DNA from 3 places in the Streptomyces sp. NPDC055400 genome. Region 3 is predicted to be linked to each of the others. Evidence: riboswitches for the same ligand, from Rfam matches in the RefSeq annotation. Region 3 holds a riboswitch; each other region holds the start of a gene.
What was found. Region 3 has a riboswitch for cyclic di-AMP ahead of ACWIGU_RS11260 (M23 family metallopeptidase). Riboswitches for the same ligand answer to the same signal wherever they lie in the genome.

Region 1 (2,843 bases), on a different contig from region 3:
CGCCGTGCATACCGAGTGCGCCGGAATGCGCATGCCCCGACCTCCGCCTTAATCCCCGCGAAACGCGGTCGATAGTCGCCCGTACAGCGCGATTGACGTCTTGTTCAGCTCGCCTGTCCAGCGACTCTATTCCAGCGGGCGCGAATTTCCGACGGCAGGCCGTAATCCATGGATATTTTTTGGACACCGGCGTCAGGAACAGGCGGGCGGGGAACAAGCGGGTCCGGGAACGACGAATGCCCCGGCTCAGTGAACCGGGGCATTCGGTGCGTCTTCGCGAGGTACGCGGCGAAGGTCAGACGTTCACGCCGTGGGAGCGCAGGTACGCGACGGGGGCGATGTCCGAGCCGTACTCGGGGCTCGTGCGCGCCTCGAAGTGGAGGTGCGGGCCCGTGACGTTGCCGGTCGCTCCGGAGAGGCCTATCTGCTGCCCCGGGGTGACCGTCTGGCCGACGGAGACACCGATGGACGACAGGTGGCCGTACTGCGTGTACGTACCGTCGTTCATCTTGATGACGATGTTGTTGCCGTAGGCGCCGCCCCAGCCGGCCTCCACGACCGTGCCCGCGCCCACCGCGTGGACCGAGGTGCCACTGGCGGCGTGGAAGTCGATGCCGGTGTGGCTGCCGGAGGACCACAGGCCGCTGCCGGCCTTGTACGCGGTGGACACGTACGAGCCGGTGACCGGGATGACGAAGGCGTTCAGGCGCTTGCGCTCGGCCGCACGGGCGGCGCGCTCCTTGGCCTCGCGCTCGGCCTTGGCCTTGGCGGCGGCCTTGCGCCGGTCCTCTTCGGCCTTCTTCTTGGCCTCGGCCTCGGCCCTCTTCTTCGCGGCGGCCTCGTCGGCGGCCTGCTGCTGGGCGGCGGCCTGCGCGTCGATCTGCTCCGCGAGGGAGTCGCCGATGGAGATGGCCTTGGTCAGGCCGGTCTGCTCCACGGCCGCGTCGTCGGCGGCGAGGGCGGGGGCGGCGAGGCCTCCGACGACACCGGTCGTGGTGAGCGCGGCGACGCCGGCGACCTGCGCGGTGGTGCGCGTGAGACGGCTCGGGCGACGGTGCTTCCCGCTGGCACGGGTGAACGCCATGGGGTGGCTGATCCTTTCCTTCCTTCTCGCCTACCGGGTTAGCTGACGGGTTCGGAGCAGGAAGGTCTCCTACGGACCCCCTTCAGGGAAGGGCGTCCGATTCACCCCAGGGACGGTGGGTCCCCGGCTCCCCCGGCTCGCGCCTTGGGGGACTCGGCGATGACTGTCCGGTGCCACGGGCGCGGCGTACATCTGGCGGACAGCCGGACCGACGCTAAGCGGGGCAACTTTCAATCAACAAACGGAACCGGGCTTTTGTAGCGCATGCCACAGGGCAGACAGGCAACCACTGGTTCAATCCGGACAAACAAGGGCCCCGGTGGCCATCTCACCCACCGGGGCCCCTCGTTGCACGCCGGTCGCGGTCAGCCCGTGACGACGGTCACCTCTCCGATGCCGAGCGCCCTGACGGGCTCCTCGATCTGCGCGGCGTCACCGACGAGCACCGTCACGAGACGGTCCATCGGGAAGGCGTTCACGACCGCCGCGGTGGCCTCCACGGTGCCCGTCGCGGCGAGCCGCCGGTACACCTCCGCCTGGAAGTCGTCCGGCAGGTGCTGCTCGACCTGGTCGGCGAGCGTCCCCGCGACGGCCGCGGCGGTCTCGAACTTGAGCGGGGCGACGCCCACCAAGTTCTGTACGGCCACGTCCCGTTCGGCGTCGGTGAGGCCCTCCGCCGCGAGCGTGCGCAGCACCGTCCAGAGGTCCTCGAGCGCCGGACCCGTGTTCGGCGTGTCCACGGAGCCGCTGATGGCGAGCATCGCGGCGCCCGTCCCGTCCGGCGCCGAGCGCAGCACCTGGGCGAACGACCGCACGCCGTAGGTGTATCCCTTCTCCTCGCGCAGGACGCGGTCCAGGCGGGAGGTGAGGGTGCCGCCCAGGCAGTACGTGCCGAGCACCTGCGCCGGCCACACCCGGTCGTGCTTGTCCGCGCCGATGCGGCCGATCAGGATCTGCGTCTGCACCGCGCCCGGCCGGTCGACGATGACGACCCTGCCGGTGTCGTCGGCCGTCACGGGCGGTACGGGGCGCGGCTCGGCCGTGTTCCCCGTCCAGGCGCCCAGCGTGTCCGCGAGGAGGGCGTCGAGGTCGATGGCCGCGAGGTCGCCCACGACGACGGCGGTGGCCGTGGCGGGACGCACGTACCGGTCGTAGAAGGCACGTACGGCCGCCGCGTCGATGGCCGTGACGGTCTCCTCGGTGCCCTGGCGCGGGCGGGACATGCGCGCGGTGGCCGGGAAGAGCTGCTTCGAGAGCTCCTTGGCGGCGCGGCGGCCCGGGTTCGCCGTCTCGTGCGGGATCTCGTCGAGGCGGTTGCGCACGAGGCGTTCGATCTCGCTGTCCGCGAACGCGGGCGCCCTGAGGGCGTCGGCGAGCAGGCCGAGCGCTTTCGGAAGGCGGGAGACGGGGACCTCCAGGGAGACCCGTACGCCGGGGTGGTCGGCGTGCGCGTCGAGCGTCGCGCCGCAGCGCTCCAGCTCGGCGGCGAACTCCTCGGCTGCCAGCTTGTCGGTGCCCTCGGAGAACGCCCTCGCCATGATGGTGGCGACGCCGTCGAGCCCGGCGGGCTCGGCCTCCAGGGGCGCTGCGAGGTTGATCTCGACCGCGACGACCTGCTGGCCCGGGCGGTGGCAGCGCAGCACCGTCAGGCCGTTGTCGAGGGTGCCGCGCTCGGGCGCGGGGAAGGCCCACGGCCTGGCCGTGCCGGCCTGGGGCTGCGGGTGGAAGTCCATGGTCGCGAGCTCGGTCACTTGCCGGC
Region 2 (2,843 bases), on a different contig from region 3:
GATGATCGCCCGGTACGACGTGATCATGCGGTCCGCGGCCTGGCCCTCGGAGAGGGCGGCGCGCAGCTCGTCGAGATTGCCGTCGCGCACCATCTGCCAGAACTCGGCGCCGTCCGCGGGGTCGGTCAGCGGCAGGTTCACGTTCCGCACGCCGGGCAGCGTGACGTCAGGGCCTTCGAGGCGCTGGTCGGCGGCGTTGCGGAAGTCGAAGATCGTGTGCAGCCCGAGCGAGGAGAGGAACGCGGCGTCCTCGTCCGTGGCGTGCGCGAGGTGACCGCTGCGGAACAGCACGCCCTGCTTGACTCGACGGCCGTCCACGGTCGGGAGACCACCCACGTCGCGGAAGTTGCGCACTCCGGCCAACTCGGGCTCGGTGGACGGGACCTGCTGCGTCACGGGGGCTCCTCCCGGTCGGCCGCGGCGCTGCTCGCCTGCGGGCGCCTTTGACGATACGACACGGCTGCCAGGGGCAACCATGTGAGAGGCGGCAGGTGATTGCATGCCAGATGCCCGAAATGAGGCGATACCTAACTAATTGCGTTCTACGAAATAACTGGCCCCGCAATGCGCCTATATGGTGACCAATGCGTGAGCAGGGTCATAGCCGTGACCGTACGTGGCGGCCGGGCCGAATGAGTTTCCAGTAGGTATCGCAGTCGCAAAGATCGTAAATAGACGGAGCGTGACGGCTTTTTCCGGAAAGGGCCATTTAAGGATCAAGAACCGGAATGCCCGGGGGGATTCGCGCCTTGTCCCCGCGCTCCCCGCTCGCTTACGTTCAGCGCAATCCGGACGGACCGCCTCATCCTGCCGCCGCCCGGAATCCGCACATCGATCCGTGCTCGGCAGGAGCGGGGGACCCAGGTAGACCGCCGTGTCCGGCACACCGGCCACGGCTCGGGGTGAAGCCGTGCCCGAAAGGGGTGCGGCCGGGCAGCTCCAGCCCGAACCCGACAGCTCACCTCGCAGGCGACGGAGAGGAACCCCCCATGCCCGCGAAGGGTAAGCACCGCCGTCCCAAGTCCCAGCGCTTCGCGCGCTCGATCGCCGTCGCCGCAACGGGCGGCGTCGCGCTCGCGCTGCCGCTGATGGGTGCCGCCGACGCCCACCCCGCGACCCCCGCGGCCGCCCACTCGGTCGCGCAGGCCGTCGCCGCTCCCGCCGCGGCCAAGACCTACGTCGTGAAGGCCGGGGACACCCTTTCGAAGATCGCCGACGAGCAGAACGTCAGCGGCGGCTGGAAGAAGCTCTACTCCGGCAACCGCTCGGTCATCGGTGGCGACCCGTCCGTGATCCGCCCGGGCCTGAAGCTGACGATCGGCCAGAAGGCCGCGGCCCCCGCCACCCAGGCCGCCGCGCCCAAGGCCGCGGCGGCGACCACCACGGGTTCCGGCTACGTGCTGCCCGTCCAGGGCGCCTCCATCGGCACGGCGTACAAGACCGCGGGCGCCATGTGGTCCAGCGGTTACCACACCGGTGTCGACTTCGTGATCCCGACGGGCACCCCGCTCAAGGCCATCGCCGCGGGCACGGTCGTGTCGGCCGGCCTCGACGGCGCGTACGGCAATGAGGTCGTCATCCAGCACGCCGACGGCAAGTACTCGCAGTACGCCCACATGTCGTCCCTCTCCGTCTCGTCCGGGCAGACCGTGACCGAGGGCCAGCAGATAGGCCTCTCCGGCGCGACCGGCAATGTCACGGGTCCGCACCTGCACTTCGAGATCCGCAGCACCCCGAGCTACGGCTCGGACATGGACCCGGTCGCGTACCTCCGTGCGCACGGGGTCTCTCTCTGACCTCGATGGCGTGACGTCGCTCTGTCCCTGACGGTGTGACGTGAAGGGGCGGGTCCGGTTCCGGGCCCGCCCCTTCGTCGTATCCTCCGCCGCGTCCCGTCGTATTCCTGAAATCGCGAAACTGACCGGGTGGGCTATATCACCACCCGTCAACCCCTTCCTACGGTCGCGTAGGTCACATCGCAGGGTGAAAGATGTGTGGTCGTGGCAAACGAATCGAGATCACTCAGCGGCGGCACGATTCGGTCCTACGCGGCGGTGGGGGACAGCTTCACCGAAGGCGTCGGGGACCCCGGTCCCGACGGGGCCTTCGTGGGCTGGGCCGACCGTCTCGCCGTCCTCCTGGACGACCGGACCCCCGAGCACTCCTTCCGGTACGCGAACCTCGCCGTGCGCGGCAAGCTCCTCGACCAGATCGTGGAGGACCAGCTCCCGCGAGCCGTCGAACTCGCCCCGGACCTGGTGACCTTCGCCGCCGGCGGCAACGACATCATCCGTCCCGGCACCGACCCCGACGACGTCGCGGAGCGCTTCGAGAAGGCCGTGGCCCGGCTGACCTCCGCCGTCGGCACGGTCATGGTGACCACCGGCTTCGACACCCGGGACGTCCCGGTCCTCAAGCATCTGCGCGGCAAGATAGCGACGTACAACGGGCATGTGCGCGCGGTCGCCGACCGCTACGGCTGCCCGGTGCTCGACCTGTGGTCCCTCAAGACCGTCCAGGACCGCCGTGCCTGGGACGACGACCGGCTGCACCTCTCGCCCGAGGGTCATACGCGGGTCGCGCTGCGGGCGGGGCAGGCGCTCGGCGTCGAGGTGCCGGCGGACCCGGACCAGCCGTGGCCGGCGCAGCCGCCGCGCGGCACGCTGGAGGTCCGGCGCGACGACATCCACTGGGCGCGGGAGTTCCTGGTGCCGTGGATCGGCCGACGGCTGCGGGGCGAGTCGTCCGGGGATCATGTGGCGGCGAAGCGGCCGGACTTGCTGCCGCTCTGACGGGAACGGCGCGCGTCATGGGGGAGCTTGCCCTTGAGGGCGGCTCCCCCA
Region 3 (2,843 bases):
GGTGGGGTCCGACGACGTGCGCAGGCGCGGGACCGACGCGGACGGTGGCGGGAGACGAGCGGTGGGGCAGCGAGGAGGACACGGTCGAGAGTCGGAGCCGGGCCTGTCCCGCGCCCGGTTCTTCGTGCGTCTGCTGCCCGTGCTGCTCATCGTGGTCGGGGCGATCTACGACTACATGACGCCGTCGACGTTCACCGGCGTGCCCCTCTTCACCGCCGCGCCGCTGGTCGCCGCACCGTTCTTCTCGCCCCGCGGTACTTTCCTGACCGGCCTCGCGACCGTCGCCGTCGTACTCGGGGTGCATCTCAGATACACCCGCAGTTACGACACCGACGCCATCACCGAACTCGTCACGGTCGTCACCGTCGCCGTCCTCGCCTGTGTCATGAACCGCGTCGTGCGGCGGGGCAGTGAGCAGCTCACCTCCGTGCGCCAGATCGCCGAGGCGGCCCAGCTCGCCGTCCTGCCCGAGCCGGCGGAGCGCATCGGCGGCCTGGAGATCGCGGCGCGCTACGAGGCGGCCCAGGCGGGGGCCTTCATCGGGGGCGACCTGTACGCGGTGCAGGACACCCCGCACGGGGTGCGGCTCGTCGTGGGCGACGTACGCGGGAAGGGCATGGGCGCGGTGTCCGCCGTGGCCGTCGTCATCGGCGCCTTCCGGGAGGCGGCCGAGCAGGAGGCGACCCTGGAGGCGGTCGCGCAGCGGCTGGAGCGGGCGCTCGCGCGGGAGGGGCTGCGGCGCAACGGCCTCGACGAGTCCGAGGGTTTCACCACGGCCGTGCTCGCCGAGATCCCGCACGGCAACGGCCTCGTACGGGTCATCAACCGCGGCCACCCGGAACCCCTGATCCTGGGCGGCGACGGGGCGCTCAAGGTCCTGTCGCCGCCGGAGCCCGCGCTGCCGCTCGGGATGGGCAGCCTCGGCAGCTGGCCCGACCGGGCGTCCGAGACGGAGTTCCCGTCCGGGGCGACGCTGCTGCTCTACACCGACGGCCTCTCGGAGGCGCGCGACGCGGAGGGCACCTTCTACGACCCGGCGGCCCGGCTCGCGGGGCGGATGTTCCCGGGGCCCGATCCGCTGCTGGCCGCGCTCGCCGCCGAGGTCCGCCGGCACACCGGGGGCGGCACGACGGACGACATGGCGCTGCTCGCGGTGAGGCGGCCGTGAAGCACCAGTGAAGCAGCCGTGACTGCCGTCTTCACCTTCCTTAGTCGAACGACGTCGCTGCGCATAACATTTGACAAACCGTCAGATGAACCGCCCGCTCCGACGGCCGGTCAACTCGCCCGATTCCGCCCGCTCGTGCCCCGATAAGTCCAGGCCAAAGGCGTTAACGATCAGTCGGAACGGCTTGGAATCGGGCCCCGGTGTCTATTAACGTTCGATAACGCAGCGCGGTCGTCCCAGCCGTCACAAGAGATGGCTCCGTGCGCACGCGCCTAATCCCGCAAGGGAGCCGGGGAACCACCAACTTGGGGTGAATCGGACGTCTTTCCTTGCGGAAGGCGTCGGTAGGAGACCTTCCTGCTCCGAACCCGTCAGCTAACCCGGTAGGCGAGAAGGAAGGAAAGGAGCGCGCCCCAGTGGCGTCCAACCGGCCTGCCCCAGAGTTCTCCTACGCGCCGATCGACGAAGAGTTCGGCGAAGCGGACGAGCGGACCTGGGACGAGTGGAATCCCACCGAGGAGTCCGTCCGCCCCGTACGCGGCCGGCACCGCGTAGCCAAGCAGCGCGGCGGCCTCGCGCGCAGCTCCACCGTTCTCGGGGTCGGCGTGATCGCGGCCGTCGGCGCGGGCGGCATCGCCACCGCGCAGGGCGGCAAGCCCCCCGTACACATCTCGATGCCCGACCTCTCGGCCGTCAAGGACTCGCTGCCGGACGCCAAGTCGCTGCCCGGCGTGGGCGCGCTGATATCCGACGGTTCGGACGACGACTCGTCCGGCGCCGACGCGGCCCCGCTGACCGGCGCCGGCGTCACCACCGCGGACGCCCGCCAGGGCGAGACCGCCGGTGAGGCACTGCGCGCCCGCATCATGCAGCAGGCCGAGCAGCAGCAGGACCAGGCCGCCGACGCCGAGGCCGCGGCCGCCGAGGAGGCCGCCGCCAAGAAGGCCGCCGAGGACGCGGCCAAGGAGCAGGACGCCGCCACGGCCAAGGCCGCCGCCGACAAAAAGGCGGCGGAGGAGGCCGCGAAGAAGAAGGCCGAGGCCGAGCGCCTCGCCGAGCTCGCCAAGAGCTTCACGCTGCCGGTCGCCTCCTACACGATCACCGGCACGTTCGGTCAGCCCGGCTCGATGTGGTCCTCCGGCTACCACACGGGTCTCGACTTCGCCGCTCCCACGGGTACGCCGCTGAAGGCGATCCACTCCGGCACCGTCAAGGAGGCCGGCTGGGCGGGCGCGTACGGCTACCGCACCGTCCTTGAGCTGCCGGACGGCACCGAGCTCTGGTACTGCCACCAGTCGTCCCTCAACGTCAGCGCCGGCCAGAAGGTGACCAGCGGCGACGTCATCGGCCGCGTCGGGGCCACCGGCAACGTGACCGGGCCGCACCTCCACCTGGAGGTCCACCCCGGCGGCCAGGCGACCGGAGTCGACCCCGCGCCGTGGCTGCGTTCCAACGGCCTGACCATCTGAGGCGCCTCACCCTCCGAACCCCGGTGGTCCTGACGGCAACCCCCCGACGTCAGGGCTGCCGGTCGGCCATGCCCGGAATATCTTGCTCCGTATCGGTGTTATGACGGACCATGACTTCTCTTCGCAAGCTCGGCTCGTCCGACCTCGAGGTGTTCCCGCTCTCCCTCGGCGGCAATGTGTTCGGCTGGACCGCCGACGAGGCGCAG

Region 1: another riboswitch for cyclic di-AMP. It lies ahead of ACWIGU_RS33480 (M23 family metallopeptidase); the one in region 3 lies ahead of ACWIGU_RS11260 (M23 family metallopeptidase).
Region 2: another riboswitch for cyclic di-AMP. It lies ahead of ACWIGU_RS01380 (M23 family metallopeptidase); the one in region 3 lies ahead of ACWIGU_RS11260 (M23 family metallopeptidase).

What each region holds. Positions count from the first base shown of each region.
Region 1 is NZ_JBSHLM010000015.1:125,489-128,331, reverse strand. It holds gene ACWIGU_RS33485 (GntR family transcriptional regulator) at 1-33, opposite strand, end outside; gene ACWIGU_RS33480 (M23 family metallopeptidase) at 296-1,084, opposite strand; cyclic di-AMP (ydaO/yuaA leader) riboswitch at 1,098-1,253, opposite strand; gene ACWIGU_RS33475 (M16 family metallopeptidase) at 1,450-2,835, opposite strand; gene ACWIGU_RS33470 (M16 family metallopeptidase) at 2,832-2,843, opposite strand, start outside.
Region 2 is NZ_JBSHLM010000001.1:325,491-328,333, reverse strand. It holds gene ACWIGU_RS01385 (tyrosine-protein phosphatase) at 1-396, opposite strand, end outside; cyclic di-AMP (ydaO/yuaA leader) riboswitch at 805-985, shown strand; gene ACWIGU_RS01380 (M23 family metallopeptidase) at 990-1,796, shown strand; gene ACWIGU_RS01375 (SGNH/GDSL hydrolase family protein) at 2,001-2,792, shown strand.
Region 3 is NZ_JBSHLM010000003.1:679,906-682,748, forward strand. It holds gene ACWIGU_RS11255 (PP2C family protein-serine/threonine phosphatase) at 62-1,168, shown strand; cyclic di-AMP (ydaO/yuaA leader) riboswitch at 1,428-1,573, shown strand; gene ACWIGU_RS11260 (M23 family metallopeptidase) at 1,585-2,637, shown strand; gene ACWIGU_RS11265 (aldo/keto reductase) at 2,748-2,843, shown strand, end outside.